DNA from 2 places in the Xenorhabdus littoralis genome. Region 1 is predicted to be linked to the other one. Evidence: predicted binding sites of a transcription regulator. Region 1 holds the regulator's gene; the other holds the start of a gene.
What was found. Region 1 encodes PurR, which represses purine synthesis genes. Its sites were predicted from a motif close to CANGCAAACGTTTGCNTG; they were not measured.
Positions count from the first base shown of each region.

Region 1 (10,015 bases):
ACTTTCATCCCTAACCTTTCTACTGAGAACTTTCTGCGGCAGTTTTTTTCCATGATTCGCAACAAATAATCAGTAGATATTTTTATTCTAACTATTGGTATTTATTCTGGATTAAAGTGCATTTCTACGCCATATCGCCGCTAAATAGCATCTTTTCCTCTGTAATTTATCAGAAAAGTTGTTAAGATAATTACCAAAATAGCAACATGATAATAAACTTAAATTTGCTCTGTCCATGAATTAATCTCTTACTTAGTGAATGGTTTGCAGAGCCAAAACCCGATATTAAAAAGGAGCATGCAATGTCTTTCGAATTACCAGCATTACCTTATGCCAAAGATGCCTTGGAACCACACATTTCTGCAGAAACTCTAGAATATCACTACGGAAAACATCACAACACTTACGTTGTAAACCTGAATAATCTGGTTAAAGATACTGAATTTTCCGGAAAATCCCTGGAAGAAATCATCAAAACATCTGAAGGCGGTATCTTCAATAACGCAGCACAAGTCTGGAACCATACTTTTTATTGGCACAGCCTGTCACCAAATGGTGGTGGCGAACCAACTGGAAGAGTAGCAGATGCTATCAACAGTGCTTTCGGTTCTTTTGCTGAGTTCAAACAGCAGTTTACTGACGCAGCCCTGAAGAACTTCGGTTCTGGTTGGACATGGCTGGTCAAGAAAACTGACGGCAGCCTGGCTATCGCCAATACTTCCAACGCAGCAACTCCATTGACTGGCGAAGATAAACCAGTTCTGACCGTTGACGTATGGGAACACGCGTATTACATCGATTATCGCAATGCACGTCCTCAATATCTGGAGCACTTCTGGGCTCTGGTCAACTGGGAATTCGTTGAAAAAAATCTGGCTTAATGAGATAAATTCTCGCGCCAATTTTAAATAACAAAGGGCAGGTTTTCCCATTCAGGAATGCATGAATATCGGAAATCTGCCCTTGAATCAGGCCAGTATACACTTCAATTCTTTTTCTGGATCTTGGTTAGATCAGACAAAGACTCCCCAAAAAAACAATCATTATTAATGCACTACAGGCAGTCAATAACCCCAATTTAAGATCTGTATCCATAGAACATCCTCAAGTGAAAGTTAAGCTTCAGCGATACCATAAATTTTAAGTGATTATTCATCATGATGATTAAGTATCGCACTGTGATATTTGATACATATACTTTATAGCATCGATTATTACTTTCACTTTTGCGCTAGATCAGACAAAATTCAGGGTTTATCGTTAAATTATTGCCAGTTGCCCTCCCATATATAACTATACTGGCAAACAACTAACAAAGATCTGTAAATTTAGACCATAAGGTCAGGAGTCCTTTTTATCATGGCAACGATTAAAGATGTGGCTAAACGCGCTGGTGTTTCAACCACAACCGTATCCCATGTTATCAATAAAACCCGTTTCGTCGCCGAAGATACAAAGACCGCAGTTTGGGCGGCCATTAAAGAACTGAATTATTCACCCAGCGCCGTTGCCCGTAGTTTGAAAGTTAACCATACTAAATCTATCGGATTGCTGGCGACATCAAGTGAAGCCCCTTATTTTGCTGAAATCATAGAATCTGTTGAAAATAGCTGCTACAGCAAAGGCTATACACTAATTTTATGTAATTCTCATAACGATCCCGATAAACAAAAAGCTTATCTCGCCATGTTGGCGCAAAAGCGCGTAGATGGTTTGCTGGTAATGTGTTCAGAATACCCGGAGCAACTTTTGGGGATGCTGGAAGACTACCGCAATATTCCCATGGTGGTTATGGATTGGGGAGAATCCAGAGGAGATTTTACCGATGCAATTATTGATAACGCTTTTCATGGTGGTTACCTAGCTGGTCGCTATCTTATTGAACGCGGTCATCGGGATATTGCGGCTATTCCTGGGCCATTAGCCAGAAATACCGGGGGCGGGCGTCACCAAGGTTTTCTCAAGGCGCTGAAAGAAGGCAATATTGCCATTCGGGATGAGTGGATAGTTCAGGGTGATTTTGAACCGGAATCCGGTTATCAAGCTATGTGTAAGATCCTGAACCAGAAACATCGTCCTACTGCGGTTTTTTGCGGTGGGGATGTCATGGCAATGGGTGCGATTTGTGCGGCTGATGAGCTAGGATTACGTGTTCCACAAGATATTTCTATCATTGGTTATGACAATATCCGTAATGCCCGCTACTTTACACCAGCCTTAACAACCATCCACCAGCCCAAAGAACGTTTGGGACAAATGGCCTTTTCAATGTTATTGGACAGAATAGTCAATAAACGTGAGGATGCACAGACTATTGAAGTCCACCCACGTCTCGTTGAGCGACGCTCTGTCGCAGATGGACCATTTATTGACTATCGCCGTTAATCGTTAATTTTCTTGTAACCATTCAGCATTAAGTGTTTCTCTATCTCCGAGATAATCAAGCAACCAACTTAATGCTGGAGAATGGCTTTTTTGTGACCAAGCCAAGCAACATGGACTATCAGGTAATGGTTGTTCGAGTTCGAGTGTGGTCAGTTTGCCTTTACGGATGAGTGGTAGTGCCCGGTGCTCAGGCACCATTCCCACGCACAATCCATCCATGAGGCAATTCAAACCGGCATCCCAATCGGGAACGACCAATCGCCTTTGGTTATCCACAGCCCATGTATTGCGCTTAGGTAAATTACGTGATGTATCCTCAAGACACAGACTGGGATAAGGTCGCATTTGGTCGTCATTTAATTTTTCCGCTATCCTCACCAAATCATGCTCAGGACTGGCTACACATAACCAAGGCATAAACCCCATATCCCTGAAACTATATCGTTCACCGACGGGCGAAGCACGTGTTGCGCCAATAGCCAGATCTACCCGCCCATCTACTAGCGCATCCCAGACGCCATTGAAAACTTCAGGATAGATAAACAATTCTATGTCGGGAAAATGTCGATAAAAATCCAGAATTAACCGGAGAGTCCGCTCAGGCTTTACAACTTGATCAACCGCGATACTAAATTGTCCCCGCCAGCCGTTAGCAACTTGCTGGCATAGATGTCTGGTGTGATTCATTTTTTTGATAACAGAACGAGCTTCCTTGACAAAAATAGCGCCTGCTTCAGTTAAATCCACATCACGATGACGACGTTCAAATAGCGGAACCGCTAACCATTCTTCAAGTTGTTTTACCGTATAGCTGATAGCAGAAGGTACGCGATGAAGTTCTGATGCTGCCGAACTGAAACTTCCTGTTCTGGCAACGGCATCAACGACTTCCAGAGAGTATTCAGACCACATAAATCTTCCTTTCAATTTTTTTCACAGCATGTTGCAAATATTACCGTTTCACAAGTAAAAAACATGCCATATAGAATAAGCCGATGACTTCCTTATCAATTACCACACCGATTTATTGACACAATGACAAACAATAAAAACTCAATTTCATTCATGTTTTATCTCGCCGGGCTGAGTATGCTCGGTTATTTGGCCATCGATATGTACCTACCTGCTTTTGGTGCCATGAGAGCAGAATTAGGTACATCAGAAAATGCCATTAGTGCGAGTCTCAGTATTTTTCTTGCTGGTTTTGCTTTTGCCCAACTGTTATGGGGACAATTATCTGACCACTTAGGAAGAAAACCTGTTCTTATTATCGGATTGTCTCTGTTTTCCATTAGCTGTTTAGGGATGCTCTGGATAACTGATGCCACACAGTTGCTTGTGCTGAGGTTCATTCAGGCTGTTGGTGTCTGTTCTGCTGCGGTTTCATGGCAGGCTTTGGTCGTTGATCGGTATGATGCAGAACGCGCTAAACGGGTTTTTGCGATGATTATGCCTCTGGTCGCGCTTTCCCCCGCCCTCGCACCTTTATTGGGCGCATGGTTGTTGTCACATACAGGTTGGAGAATCATCTTCCTTGTTTTAATGATAGTGACACTCCTACTGTTGCTGCCAACACTGGTCCTGACAAATAAAAAGCGTTGTATCGAAACCAACACCGATAAGAAGACAATTTCTTTCTTTACATTACTCAACTCCCCTGTTTTTAACGGAAATGTATTGATCTATGCTTCTTGCAGTGCTGGTTTTTTTGCCTGGTTAACAGGTTCACCCACTATTTTGAAGAACATGGGTTATGACCCAACCGATATTGGTCTGAGCTATATTCCTCAAACTCTGGCATTTATGATCGGCGGGTATGGTTGCCGCATCTTATTGGAGAAAGTGAAAAGTGAGACGGTATTCCCATTTTTGCTGGTAGGTTATGCTGTCAGCATGATTGCCATTTACTTGCTTTCCATCTTCGGGGAGCCTTCATTTATGGCTATTCTCGTTCCTTTTTGCTTTATGGCTGCAATGAACGGCGCATCCTATCCAATCGCCGTGGCAAATGCACTCTCCGTTTATCCTAAGGACAGCGGTAAGGCTGCTGCATTGCAAAACTCCCTTCAATTAGGTCTTTGTTTTATTGCCAGCATGATAGTTTCTATATTTATGAAATATCCGCTCTTATCCACGACAACCATTATGGTTTCTACTGTTATCCCTATGGCGTTAGGTTATTGGTTACAGAAGAAAAATGTCGGAAAAATTGGCTAAACATAAATCAAATGGTTTCTCAAAAAAATAATAATTAAGAACATTATTATCTAAAGGTTGCAGATAATGTAGCCTTTAGATTATTGTTTAAATATTATTTCAATCATATACTCATACAGATTCATTATTCTAAAAATTCGGAATTTGAGGTTATTCAGGGCACTGAGGCCCTATTTGATTTCAGGATGAATAGGCAATAAATGCTTTTTTATAATTTCTGTTTCATTTCCAAATAAACCTTCATGGTTTTAACATAATAAAAATCAGCTACAAAGTGACGCCTCAAAATTCCATCACACAATTGTTGGAGAGTATATGAGTTCATCTTTCGTTGAAGATAAAAAAACAATAACTGATTCTTGGCATAGGATCGTCCATGAATTACTTCAGGAAGCTGATATTGAAATCAACGGCAAGCGCCCTTTCGATATACGCATCAAAAACCCCGACTTCTATAAAAGAGTGTTGAAAGAAGGCTCTCTGGGGCTGGGTGAAAGTTATATGGATGGTTGGTGGGAATGTGATCGGCTTGATATTTTCTTCCATAAAGTATTACGGGCAGGTTTGGAATATCGTATTCCTAAAAATATTAGAGATATTTTAAAAATACTTATCTCTCGCATATTTAATTTACAATCCCAAAAACGGGCCTGGATTGTCGGCGAAGAACACTATGATTTGGGTAATGATCTTTTTACCCGAATGCTTGACCCTTATATGCAATATTCCTGTGGTTACTGGAAAGACACAGATACGTTGGAAGAAGCTCAATCCCATAAACTCCGCCTGATTTGCGAAAAATTACAGTTATCTCCAGGTATGACTTTATTGGATATTGGCTGTGGATGGGGAGGATTAGCCTCTTATGCTGCTAAAAACTACGGTGTATCTGTCACAGGGTTAACAATTTCAGCCGAGCAACAAAAATATGCCCAAGAGCGCTGTAAAAATCTGGATGTAAAAATTATCCTTGAAGATTACCGAACCCTGAATCTCCAATTTGATCGCGTTGTTTCTGTCGGTATGTTTGAACACGTTGGCCCTAAAAATTATGCCAATTATTTTGATATAGTGAAAAAAAATCTGAAGCCTGACGGTCTATTCCTTCTCCATACTATCGGTTCCAATCGTGATAAAACTGGTGTCGACTCATGGATCAGCAAGTACATTTTCCCCAACGGTTGCTTACCATCAATTTCAAAAATTGCCAAAGCAAGTAATGGAAAATTTGTTATGGAAGATTGGCACAATTTTGGTGCCGATTACGACAAAACACTGATGGCATGGTATGAACGATTCATAGCAAGCTGGCACGAAATAGAGCATAACTATAGCCCACGCTTTAAACGGATGTTCAGTTATTACCTGAATGCCTGCGCGGGTGCATTTCGTGCAAGGGATATTCAGCTATGGCAAGTTGTGTTCAGTCCGCAAGGGATTGATAAGGGATTGAGAGTACCGAGATAATAAATCGCTCTACGAATAGAGAACCCAAAGCTACAGAAATCACATTTCTGTAGCTTTCGCATCCTATTGAATGCCTTTTTCATAAAAATTTTTACCATAACTTGGCAAAATTTTTATTGTTCCTCAGTCTGTAACAGTAACTTTTCCTGCTCTTTCTGTGCCATGACCCGTTCAACGGTATCTACAATCGCTTGAGTTTGTGGATCAATCTCAATGTTAACCTTTTGTCCTAAACGCTTTTTACCCAGAGTTGTACGCTCCAATGTTTCCGGGATCAAATGCACACAGAAACGATTGTTCACTACATCGCCAACAGTCAGGCTGATACCATCAATGCCAATAAACCCTTTATGCAGGATATATTTCATCAATTGCTTATCGTGAATTCGGAACCAAATTTCATGGTTATTTTCTGAAGTAAATATCTTGGCAATTTCGGCTGTTGTAATAACATGACCGGACATCAAATGCCCGCCGATCTCATCACCAAATTTAGCAGCCCTTTCCAGATTAACAATATCACCAACCTTAAGGTCACCCAGATTGGTCAGACGCAGCGTTTCTTTCATCAAATCAAAACTAACTAAGTCGTCATCTATCTTCGTCACAGTTAAACAACAACCATTGTGGGAAACAGAAGCCCCTGTTTCAATTCCGGGTAATAATTCAGCCGGAAATTTAACAACATGAGTTCGAAAATGCATTTTTTCATTAATAGCAACGATCGGTGCTTTTCCCTGAACGATACCTGTAAACATGGGAACCTCTTTCATATTTTGCACATAACAAGTTAGTTTAACCCACCCATCGCGTTTACACACTATTTCAGTTGAATGTAAATCCCTGCTTGACCCAACAAATACCGGTTTAGTTATTAAAAATTCAATTTAATCGACGTTTTTATCTACCATTCACTGCTCAGGACTTCGGGGGTTGATCAAAGTGAACAAATCCGGTGTCTGCATCAAACATTATCTGTGAATGGCTCTTTAAAGTAACTCAGTCTATGCTCCCGGGGGGATGGCGATTCCCCCTGATTTTTGAGTATAAGCACAGAGCAGCGATTTGATTAATAAAATGAGTCCTATACAATACGAAAGCTTATAAGCGATACATTTATTATTAACATCGTTTGCTCGCAGAAATATCCTTCATTCTTCTAGTTAATTTTCAATCAAAAAAGGTGTAGTACGTGCAGAAATATTTAAATGAAGCGCGTAGTTTGCTCGCTCTGGGAATTCCCGTCATAATTGCACAATTTTCACAAACTGCGATGGGGTTTGTCGATACAGTCATGGCTGGTAAAGCTGGTGCTGTTGAGATGTCAGCGGTTGCCGTTGGTACATCAATCTGGTTACCGACTATTTTATTCGGTCAGGGGTTATTACTTGCTTTAACACCAATCGTTGCACACATGAATGGCTCCGGCCAAAGAAAAAATGTCGCAGGTCAAATTCAACAAGGATTCTGGCTCGCAACTTTCCTTTCAATCCTCATTATCGCAGTGTTGTATAACAGCCGATTTATTATCGAAGCACAACATAATATCGATCCTGTATTGGCGGAAAAAGCGACGCGTTTTATCCACGCCATTATGTGGGGAGCTCCCGGTTATTTGTTCTTTCAGGTTTTGCGCGGTCAATGTGAAGGACTATCAAAAACCAAGCCCGGGATGTTAATCGGCATTGCTGGATTATTAGTCAATATTCCCATTAACTACATCTTCATTTACGGTAAATTTGGTGCGCCGGAATTGGGTGGAGTAGGCTGCGGTGTTGCAACGGCAACAGTCTACTGGGTCATGTTCCTGTTATTATTTGCATATGTGAAACATTCTCCTTCCCAGAGGGATATTCAAACATTTAATAACTTTTCCAGCCCTGAATGGTATACACAAAAACGTATTTTTCTGCTCGGCTTACCTATTGCTCTGGCAATGTTCTTTGAGGTTACACTTTTTGCTGTTGTTTCATTGTTGGTTTCCCCGCTTGGGGTTGTTGCCGTTGCCGGACACCAGATATCACTCAACTTCAGCTCAATGATGTTTATGTTCCCGCTGTCATTGGGGATCGCAGCAACTATTCGAGTTGGCTATAGCCTTGGTCAGCAATCCACCGAAGGTGCCAAGGTAGCTGCTTATACCAGTATTGCTGTTGGTTTAATCATTGCCTGTATTACAGCCACTTTCACGATATTGTTCCGCGAGAAAATCGCATTTATGTATAACGATAATCCTGAAGTGGTCATTTTAGCCTCACACCTGATGCTGTTTGCAGCCATTTATCAACTTTCTGATGCCGTTCAGGTTATCGGGTCGGGAGTTTTACGTGGGTATAAAGATACTCGTTCTATCTTTGTTATCACTTTCATCTCTTATTGGGGTTTAGGACTGCCTAGTGGTTATATTTTGGCGCTGACTGATTATGTTACTGAGCCAATGGGACCACAGGGCTTCTGGATTGGATTCATTATTGGTTTAACCGCAGCGGCGTTAATGATTGGCTATCGAATTTTCTGGACACAAAAACAGTCGGCTCATTTGGTCCTGAAACGTTCCACTTGATAATTCAGGTCATTTATATTCAATAGATTTTAATTCAAGGGGAAAAGCTGCAAATTCACGCTAAGAGATGTAAATGCGAGCAGTTGAATAAGAATTTGTATTTTTCCCCTTGCCAGAAAGCTCAGCGATCGTTAATATTCGTCCCCGTTGTCAACCACAGAAATTTAGATTGCGTCCGTAGCTCAGTTGGTTAGAGCACCACCTTGACATGGTGGGGGTCGGTGGTTCGAGTCCACTCGGACGCACCAAATATCAGGTTGGCATCAAAAAAATCTTATGTGCGTCCGTAGCTCAGTTGGTTAGAGCACCACCTTGACATGGTGGGGGTCGGTGGTTCGAGTCCACTCGGACGCACCATAAATCAAAAAATCTCTTTTTATCTTCAAATCCCTCGTTAAACTGTTTATTTCCTTACTGCAATTTATTCTTGCATCTGCTTTTATTGGCTAATTGACAATCAATTAATTCAATGTACTAAAAAATCAATTATTCCCTATTTGCGCAACAACCCCCTGATTTCTTTAACATCATTAAGATTATTTTCCCCTTGCTATCTATAAATCTTTTCAAGAACCGTTTTTTTGATTCATTTCACAGAAATTAGTCTCTATAATGCTGTCACGTCATAAGTTGAATGGTTTCAGCCAATTGATTTACCGAACTCAGAAAAAATTACAGATGATTAGTCGAATCAAGTCCACATGTTTGCACGTACCTGACTTCACACACAAAAAACCATTTAACGCTTTCTGCCACCCGTTTTCCATTATGTTGCGCAACTTATAACACCAGATGATGCTGGCGTATATCCAACAATGGTTGGCAATTCACTCCTTTAATCCACAAAACCAGTAGATAGATTGTCATGAAAAAAACCAAAATTGTTTGTACTATCGGGCCGAAAACAGAATCCGAAAATAAATTGACCGACTTGCTCAATGCAGGCATGAATGTAATGCGTCTGAATTTTTCTCACGGTGACTACGAAGAACATGGTCAGCGTATTAAAAATATTCGCTCGGTCACAGCGAAATCAGGCAAAAAAGCAGCAATTCTACTGGATACTAAAGGCCCTGAAATCCGCACCATGAAACTGGAAGATGGTAATGACGTCTCCCTCACTGCGGGTCAGACTTTTACCTTTACTACAGATAAATCTGTTATTGGTAACCAAGATCGTGTCGCCGTCACTTATTCAGGACTGCCAGAAGATCTGGCACCAGGCAACACCGTATTGGTCGATGATGGTTTGATAGCCATGACCGTCAAAGACATCACAGCAACCGAAGTCATCTGTGAAGTATTGAACAACGGTGATTTAGGTGAAAATAAAGGCGTTAATCTGCCAAATGTTTCCATCAACCTGCCAGCATTAGCAGAAAA
Region 1 is NZ_VCDP01000067.1:57,928-67,942, forward strand. It holds gene sodB (superoxide dismutase [Fe]) at 303-881, shown strand; gene purR (HTH-type transcriptional repressor PurR) at 1,360-2,385, shown strand; gene punR (DNA-binding transcriptional activator PunR) at 2,389-3,297, opposite strand; gene punC (purine nucleoside transporter PunC) at 3,421-4,602, shown strand; gene cfa (cyclopropane fatty acyl phospholipid synthase) at 4,918-6,069, shown strand; gene FE394_RS15840 (riboflavin synthase subunit alpha) at 6,183-6,827, opposite strand; gene FE394_RS15845 (MATE family efflux transporter) at 7,262-8,632, shown strand; tRNA gene FE394_RS15850 (tRNA-Val) at 8,804-8,880, shown strand; tRNA gene FE394_RS15855 (tRNA-Val) at 8,913-8,989, shown strand; gene pykF (pyruvate kinase PykF) at 9,498-10,015, shown strand, end outside.

Region 2 (10,015 bases), on a different contig from region 1:
GTGAGATCCCTGTTGGTGCTGTGTTGGTTGCCAATAATAGCGTTATTGCTGAAGGGTTTAACCTCCCAATTACCGACCACGATCCTACTGCTCACGCAGAAATTATTGCACTGCGGCAGGGAGGCAGCCAATTGCAGAACTACCGTCTGTTGAATACAACACTGTATGTCACTTTGGAACCCTGTGTAATGTGCGCAGGAGCGATGATACACAGTCGGATACAGCGTCTGGTCTATGGTGCAAGCGATATGAAAACAGGCGCAGCGGGTTCATTAATTGATATATTGCGTCATCCCGGAATGAATCATCAAATTGAAATTACGGGTGGTGTGTTGGCAGAAGAGTGCTCCGCTATGTTGAGTTCCTTTTTTAAACAACGCAGGGAGCAGCATAAGGCATTGAAGAAGTTGAAAGCTCAACAGCAGGAAATGCCATAGTCTGAGCTAATATGTATTAGTTCAGGATCACGCCGGTGTTTTTTCGCCCGGCGTTTTTTCTTCATTGGATTCAGCTTTATCATTATTGCCATCTTTGGCATTGTCCACTTTACTACTGTCCACTTTATCACTGTCAGTTTCACCACTTTCTACTTGAGAGATACTGACTGTGGACATCTCCACAGAAGCTTTATTTTCTTCTGTTTTTTCGCGGTTAGCTTTTGCCTGAAGATACCCTTCTAAACTCAGATAGTAACGCCGGATATTTTCAACATAGCGGTAAGCCTCGTAACCGCGTGCGTAACCATAAGTGGTGTTGGTGTAGTACTTTTTCTTGCTTAGCAAGGGGAGGCGGGTTTTAACATCCAACCAACTATCGGGATTGCCTTTTTGAGCGGCAGTCAATTTACGTGCATCAAGAACATGTCCATAACCCATATTATAAGCTGCGAGGGCAAACCAGATATGTTCATCCTCAGGAATGGTTTTTGGTAAACGACCCATCAGGTAGTGCAGATAAGCCATGCCTCCTTTGACGCTTTCTTCCGGATCTAATCGGTCATGAACTCCTGCCCATTCTGCTGTCGGACGAGTAAGCATCATTAAACCACGAACGCCAGTGGGAGATGTTGCCTGAGGGTCCCAATGTGATTCTTGCCATGCAATGGATGCGACTAATTGCCAGTCAAGTGAACCTGCATATTTTTCAAAAATTGGCTGATATGTGGGTAAGAGGTTATTGATGGCACGAATAAATGAAATGGTATCGAAATAGTCGAATGAACCCACATGACTGAAATATTTTTCTTGCAGCCGTGAAATGATGCCGTTTTCAGTCAACATGCTGAAAAAATCGAGCATGGCAGAGTAGAGGCTATAATCGTCATTGCGCTTCAGATACCAAGTCAGGGGGCGATCTTCGCTAACATCAAATGCAATTGCTAAATTAGGATGAATACGTTGTTGCAAGGCCAGGCTGATGGAATCACTGATGGTATAGTCGATTTTTCCCTCGGACACTTGTTCGAGTAATTGCTGTGTATTTCCGTGTGAAGTTTCTTCCCAAGTTAAGTCAGGATAAGATTTTTCTTTCCATTTTTTCAGTTCGCTGACGTGGGCAGAGCCAGCCGTGACGATAAGTTTGCCATTTACGTCACCAAACGAGCGCGGACGTGTCGTCCCTTTGCGATAAACCAGTTGTTGGGAGACTGAGTAGTAGCCAGGGCCTGTGCGTGTTTGATCCAGCCTTTCTTTATTATAAATCAGCCCGGCGGCCAAAAAATCGGCTTTATCGTTTTCCAGGTCGTCAAAAAGCTGATTGATATTGGTTCGAAACTTAATAATAAGTTTAACACCGAGATAATCAGCAAACCGTTTGGCTAGTTCATAGTCGAATCCTGTCGGTTCGTTTTTGTTATTAATAGAGATCAGGGGAGAACTGATGGTACTAACCCTCAGTTCTCCCCGTGCCAGAATTTTGTTTATCTGCTCCTGCTGCTTATTAGGCCAATTGATATTGAGACCAATGATGGCAGCGGAGAGGAGCGCGATAATAACGATGACAAAATAATTTATCTTTATATTACTCAAATAGTTATCTCTCACCAGTGCTGTTAGGCTCCGTATGAAATACAAGATAATAGCATGGTTAAATTTCCAGTAATCGAGAATTTTGCGTAACAAAATGAGGATACGCAACCTTATTAGATAAATTGAGGAATCCAACAGAGTGTATTACTTGGTTGATAAATGGATACGCAAACGGTTTCGTCGCGATAAACATTCCTCTATAATAGCCAAAGTTTCCCCTGAGGCATCAGTCAGGCTTTGCTTCTAAGATGAGAGAATCTACTATTATGGAAATTCTGCGTGGCTCGCCCGCTTTATCAGCGTTTCGTATTACTAAGCTCCTTTCCCAGTGTCAAGATCAGTGTCTTCCTGTTACGGAAATTTATGCAGAATTTGTGCATTTTGCAGATGTTAATGCTCCAATATCGAGAGATGAGAGGGAAAAATTACATCGACTCTTAAAGTATGGCCCTTCTCTAGATGAACATGAACCTAAAGGTCAACTATTGTTAGTTACACCTCGTCCGGGCACGATATCTCCTTGGTCATCGAAAGCGACAGAAATTGTCCATAATTGTGGCTTGAACCAGATAGCCCGTTTAGAAAGGGGAATTGCTTATTACATTCAGCATGTTGAAATGAATGATGAGCAGTGGCAAAAGTTATCGGCGTTATTGCATGATCGCATGATGGAAAGTGTGTTCACACGGTTTGAACAGGCTGAAGCCCTGTTTGTTCATCAGCAACCTGTACCATTGAAACAAATTGATATTTTACAATCAGGGCGCACAGCTCTGGAAGCCGCAAATATTGAGCTGGGGCTGGCTCTGGCCGCAGATGAAATTGATTATCTGCTGAGATCTTTCCAAGCGTTGGAACGCAACCCGACGGATGTTGAACTTTATATGTTTGCGCAGGCAAACTCTGAACATTGCCGCCATAAGATTTTCAATGCAGATTGGGTTATTGATGGTCAGGCTCAGACTAAGTCATTGTTCAAAATGATCAAAAATACTTTTGAACAGACGCCGGATCATGTGTTCTCTGCCTATAAAGACAACGCTGCTGTGATGGAAGGCTCTCATGTCGGGCGCTTTTTCCCGGATCCTGCCAGTGGCGTTTATGATTACCACCAAGAATTCGCCCATATCTTGATGAAAGTCGAAACTCATAACCATCCAACTGCCATTTCTCCTTGGCCCGGTGCTGCGACAGGTTCAGGCGGTGAAATCCGTGATGAGGGAGCTACAGGTCGTGGAGCCAAACCTAAAGCGGGATTAGGCGGCTTTTCAGTATCAAACTTGAGAATTCCCGGATTTGAGCAACCGTGGGAAGAAGATTTCGGCAAGCCTGAAAGAATTGTCAGCGCATTGGATATTATGTTGGAAGGCCCATTAGGCGGAGCCGCATTCAACAATGAATTTGGTCGTCCGGCGTTGCTGGGATACTTCCGGACTTATGAAGAAAAAGTGTACTCCCATAACGGAACAGAGCTGCGTGGTTATCACAAACCCATCATGCTGGCTGGGGGAATAGGCAATATTTGTGAAGAGCATATTCAGAAAGGTGATATTCCGGTTGGCGCTAAATTAATTGTGCTGGGTGGGCCGAGCATGAATATTGGCTTAGGGGGAGGAGCGGCATCTTCAATGGCGTCAGGGCAATCTGATGCTGACTTGGATTTTGCCTCCGTACAACGTGATAATGCAGAGATGGAACGCCGCTGTCAGGAAGTTATCGATAGCTGCTGGCAATTGGGCGAAAAAAATCCAATTATATTCATCCATGACGTAGGCGCTGGTGGTTTGTCAAATGCGATGCCTGAGTTAGTTAACGATGGCGGTCGGGGGGGCCGGTTTGAGCTGCGTAACATTCTTAATGACGAACCGGGAATGAGTCCATTGCAGGTATGGTGCAATGAATCTCAGGAGCGTTATGTTTTGGCTGTGGCGCCAGAGCAGCTTGCCTTATTTGAGAACATGTGCCGTCGTGAACGCGCTCCTTATGCTGTGATTGGTGAAGCAACAGAAGAGCGGCATTTGTTGCTGAATGACAACCACTTCGATAACCAACCCATCGATATGCCTCTGGATGTTTTGCTCGGTAATACACCGAAGATGTTAAAAAACGTTCAGGTCATGAAAGCACAGGGACAAAATTTAGATCGCAAAGGTATTGATCTCGCAGAAGCCGTAAAACGCATCCTGCATTTACCTGCTGTGGCGGAGAAAACATTCCTGATTACGATAGGCGATCGTTCAATAACCGGCATGGTAGCGCGTGATCAAATGGTTGGCCCGTGGCAAATTCCGGTAGCGGACTGTGCAGTCACTACCGCCAGTCTGGACAGCTATTATGGTGAAGCTATGTCAATGGGAGAGCGAGCTCCAATTGCATTGCTGGATTTTGAGGCATCGGCACGTATGGCCGTTGGGGAAGCGCTGACCAATATTGCTTCTGCTTATGTGCAGGATCTGAAACGAGTGAAGTTATCGGCTAACTGGATGTCAGCATCGGGTCATGTTGGTGAAGATGCGGGTCTGTATGCAGCGGTTAAGGCGATTGGTGAGGAGTTGTGTCCGGCACTCGGATTGACTATTCCGGTCGGTAAAGACTCGATGTCAATGAAGACCCGTTGGAAGCAAGACGGGGAAGAACGCGAAATGACTTCACCGCTTTCATTGGTTATCAGTGCCTTTTCCCGGGTTGAAGATGTGCGTTGCACTGTGACGCCAGAATTATCTACGGAAGATGACAACGCGCTGCTGCTAATTGATTTGGGACAAGGCCAGAATGCTCTGGGGGGAAGTGCGTTGGCGCAAGTTTATCGTCAGCTTGGCGATAAGACCGCAGATATTCGCAGCGTTGAGCAACTTGCCGGTTTCTTTAATGCGATTCAGCAACTGATTTCAGAACAAAAATTGTTGGCTTATCATGACCGTTCTGATGGTGGTTTGTTGGTAACACTGGCTGAAATGGCTTTTGCCGGTCATTGCGGACTGAATGTTGATATCAGTGCGTTTGATGAAGATATTTTGGCTGCATTATTTAGTGAAGAATTGGGTGCGGTGATCCAAATTCGCGCAACTGAGCGGAAACGGGTTGAAACGTTACTGGCAAATTATGGTCTGAGTGGATGTGTTCACTATTTAGGTAAAGCTGAGGCAGGCGATAACTTCGTTATTTCCAGTGATAATATGGAAGTTTACCGTCAAAATCGCAGCACATTGCGTTCATGGTGGGCAGAAACAACGTGGCAGATGCAACGCCTGCGTGATAACCCCGAATGCGCTGATCAAGAACATCTGGCGAAGCAGGATGTGAATGATCCGGGCCTGAATGTGAAGTTATCCTTTGATCCTGCTGAAGATATTGCTGCTTGTTATATTTCAACACAGGCACGTCCGCGCGTTGCCGTACTCCGTGAACAAGGCGTTAACTCTCATGTTGAGATGGCGGCAGCATTCCACCGCGCTGGTTTTGAGGCCATAGATGTTCACATGAGTGACTTAATGAGTGGTCGGGTCACGCTGGATCAATTCCAGACATTAGTGGCTTGTGGTGGATTCTCATATGGTGATGTACTCGGGGCGGGGGAAGGCTGGGCAAAATCCATCCTGTTCAACTCTCGGGTACGTGATGATTTTGCCAACTTTTTTGCAAGACCGGATACGTTATCGCTTGGTGTATGTAACGGATGCCAGATGATATCTAACTTGCACGAGTTGATTCCGGGTACTGAGTATTGGCCGCGTTTTGTCCGTAACCGTTCGGAGCGTTACGAAGCTCGTTTTAGCTTAGTGGAAGTGGCTGAAAGCCCTTCTATCTTCCTGAGAGATATGGCGGGTTCCCGCTTACCGATTGCCGTAGCCCACGGTGAAGGTCAGGTGGAGTTCAGAAATAACCTGAGTTTGATTGAGCTTAAAAAACATCAGCAAATAGCATTGCGCTTTGTAGATAACTACGGTGCGGTGACAGAAAATTATCCCGCAAACCCGAATGGATCTGTGAACGGCATTACAGCAATTACCAGTCTTGATGGACGAGTAACGGCGATGATGCCCCATCCTGAAAGGGTATTCCGCACTGTCAGCAATTCTTGGCACCCTGAAGAATGGGGTGAAGATGGCCCGTGGATGCGTATTTTCCGCAATGCGCGTAAACAGTTAGGTTAATTCAACTTATCGCTTCATTCTTATTTAAAAAAGCCCTGAGAATTTATCAGGGCTTTTGTTTACTAATTTGATTTTTAATAGATATTCTTATCCCAACACTGATTCTCTATCTTTCACGTGTATTGGGGCTGATTGGTCTTGGGTAAAACCCCAGAAAAATCTAAAGGTGAACTGTTTAATGACTATTCCTCCTGAAGCTGATAAAGCGTTGTTGATTGTCCAGAAGCGATTAGCGGAATCGCTGGTTGCTGTCTATCTTCATGGTTCGGCTGTAGCTGGTGGTCTTCGTCCCCACAGTGACGTAGATTTGCTCGTGGTCATCGATCGGCCGATAACATCTGAGATTCGGGAATGTCTTGCTGCCGATTTAATGATGATATCGGGTCGCTATCCTTCTGATCCTGATGGGCGTCGCCCTGTTGAACTGATCGTTTTCTTGCGCGCCGATCTCGCTGCATCGCTTTATCCTGCCCGAAGCGAATTCATTTATGGCGAGTGGCTGCGTCATGGATATGAAGCAGGAGAAATTCCCAAGCCTGTTTGTGATCCGGAACTTACCTTGGTGTTGGCTCAATCAAGGCAGGAAGCGATACCGCTGGTCGGCCCGAATGCAAGTGCTCTTCTGCCTGTTATTCCAAGTTCGGACATTCGCCGGGCGATTAAAGATGTTCTGCCGGATTTAATTGAGACGCTACAGGGAGATGAGCGCAATGTTCTGCTAACGCTGGCGCGTATGTGGCGGACATTAGTGACTGGGGAGTTTGTCTCTAAGGATATTGCTGCCGATTGGGCAGCAGCCCGCCTTCCAGCTATACAGGTCGCAGTTTTAGCTGATGTGCGGGAAACCTATTTGAGAGGAGGTGAAGAAGATTGGCGAAATCGCCAGCAAGAACTTCAGCTCACGGTAAGTTCATTGCACGATTGTGTGCTAAATTGTGTGCTAAATTGTGTGCTAAATAGTGTGCTAACGAATCTATGACACTCCATCCTGCTGCCGCAATGTGTTCATAGCATAGATGTGTTCATAACATAGGTGTGTTCAACATAGATGTGTTCACAACATAAGCTCAGCATGTCTGGAATTAAATCCGCATACCAAAAAAGAAAATGGAAGGTATTTTGTCGCTGATGTGATGTTATTGATGAATTACATTAGGAGTGTCTCCATATCGCGACAATGGCCTATTGCAATGTCTCAAATAGGAGACATTTAATTGCATGATATTAATATAAAAATATTTTAGCATGGCTAAGTGTCATTAATTGGCGACAAAAACACATGTCAGGCATTAAGAAATAGGGGTTAAAAAAATAAATGAATATGAATTTTTATAAATTTTATTTAAAATCAATTAATTAAAAATAATTTTACAAATTGGCATGTAATGTGCATAATACAGGGCAGTTGCTCATTCAACTTTTTATGTCGGCCCGCAATTAGGTGGAAACATGCCACATAAGCCCAGAATGATGCCGAAGTAAGGTGCCTACCGTCCAACTTAGTGATACTCGCTTTCGGGCCTTATCCAACAAAGGGCGACACGTGGAGTGAGGCACCACCTAAATGCTCATTGTGTAGCATTAGGATCCTCACTGGCGGGATAGTAAAAAGCGACTATCCCGCCGTCATTATTACAGGTATATCCTGTCCATCGTGTTTATGTATGCATCCGCATAGCTTTCAATAATCCAATATCTCCATTAGTTTCAGAAATAAGAATTCCAGAAACAAGAGTTGCAGAAACAAAAACAGAAAAAGTAACTTTAGCATTCGCTGTCCGGCAAATTTTTTCTCTGCCTGATATCGGTTAGTATCAATGTAAATGCAGGTTATGAGATGATTTTTTTGAAAAAATGGCGTTTATTTCCCCGCTCATTGCGCCAATTGGTGTTAATGGCTTTCTGGCTGGTGTTATTGCCGCTTTTAGTGCTGGCTTATCAGGCTTATCAAAGTCTTGATCAGCTCAGTACTCAGGCAGCTGAAATCAATCGTTCGACGCTGGCGGATGCCCGGCGCAGCGAAGCGATGATTGGCGCTGCCCTTGAGATGGAGCGCAGTTATCGTCAATATTGTGTATTAGGGGATGCCAGACTGGAAAAACTCTATCAGCGCCAATATCGGCAGTATTCGAACATGCTCGGTAATCAGATGGTGATGCTGGCTAATACGGAGTACACAAAAAAGTTCAATGAATTACTATCAGGGCTTACCAAAATTTCCTGTAGCAACGGTGCCCCTGAACCTGCCACATCCAAGCTGCTTGAAGAATTTTCCTCTGCCAATAACCTGATAGTACAGGAAACCCGCAACATCATATTCAGTCGTGGTGAGCAACTACAAAAAGATATTGCAGATAAAGGGCAGTTTTTCGGCTGGCAGAGCCTTATTTTATTCCTGTTAAGTGTATTTTTGATTACCCTGTTTACACGTATGATTATCGGGCCTGTGAAAGGTATTGAGCGGATGATCAACCGGCTGGGGGAAGGGCAATCATTAGAAAATCAGATTGAGTCTTTTAAAGGACCCCGGGAGCTGCGATCGCTGGCACAGCGCATTATCTGGCTGAGTGAGCGCTTATCTTGGCTTGAATCTCAGCGTCATGAATTTTTACGCCATATTTCTCACGAACTGAAAACACCTTTGGCAAGTATGCGTGAAGGAACAGAATTATTGGCTGATGAGATTGCAGGGCCGTTGACCGCTGATCAAAAAGAAGTTGTCAGCATTTTGGATTATAGTAGTAAGCATTTACAGCAGCTTATTGAACAATTGCTTGAGTATAACCGTAAATTGGCGGATATCTCCGTTGAGCATCAGATTGTCTCTTTAAGAGAAATTGTGGATAGTGTCGTATTGTCACATCAACTACCGGCTCGTATTAAAAATATTAATACTGAAATTCAATTGGATACAGATTCTTGTTGGGCTGAACCTAATTTGTTAATGCGGGTGATTGATAATCTCTACTCCAATGCAGTGCACTATGGTGCCGAATCCGGTAACATTTGGATTTCCAGTCGGCAAATGGGGAAAAATCTTCAGATTGATATTGCCAATACAGGAACACCTATCCCTGAATTAGAAAAAAGCATGATTTTTGAGCCATTTTACCAAGGAAAGCTTCAACGAAAAGGAGCAGTTAAAGGAAGCGGTCTTGGTTTGAGCATCGCGCAAGATTGTATTAAGCGGATGGGGGGGGAGCTTCTTCTGATAGAATCTGAATTTGCTGACGTATGTTTTCGAATTGAACTGCTATTAACCGCAGAGAATGACTAAATAATATGTATAAGAGGTTTACTTACCGCTTTATGACGAAGACGGAACAGCATGATATTGTGACTCAACCAATGAAAAAATCTGCTGTGATGCAGTCTATTTTGACACGGGTTTCAACCTTACGTTTCCGTGCTATGTTGCTATTGTTTGTTCCCTATTTGCTGGTTGGGTGTGCTAAAACAACCGGATCAGATAATTTGGCAATAATTGCACAATCCATCCTGCCAGAGCAGAGCATCACGGATTATCGCCTTAAGGAGTGTGATTTAATCTGGGATATCACGAAACCAAAGGCGATGGAAAATGGGCTTTATTGGCTGAGATTTATAGATTGTACGGATAGGTTGTCATTGGCGGAAGCCCGTGAAATGGCAAAACAGTTTACTCTGACTGACTGGGAACAAACGTTCAAACAGAGCATCCTGATTAATAAATTCACTTCTGCACTATCTGAGCGTCGGAAAATCGTAGAAAATCTTAATCGGTATAGCACTCAATTTCCTGTGTCTTTGAGGACATTACTTCAACTGTGGCGTGAGCAGCAGTATTTGAAAATT
Region 2 is NZ_VCDP01000059.1:9,495-19,509, reverse strand. It holds gene tadA (tRNA adenosine(34) deaminase TadA) at 1-437, shown strand, start outside; gene mltF (membrane-bound lytic murein transglycosylase MltF) at 465-2,027, opposite strand; gene purL (phosphoribosylformylglycinamidine synthase) at 2,294-6,181, shown strand; gene FE394_RS14790 (aminoglycoside adenylyltransferase family protein) at 6,360-7,160, shown strand; gene FE394_RS14785 (sensor histidine kinase) at 8,019-9,458, shown strand; gene qseG (two-component system QseEF-associated lipoprotein QseG) at 9,491-10,015, shown strand, end outside.
Region 2: the regulator PurR is predicted to act here: its motif matches at 2,192-2,209, upstream of purL (phosphoribosylformylglycinamidine synthase).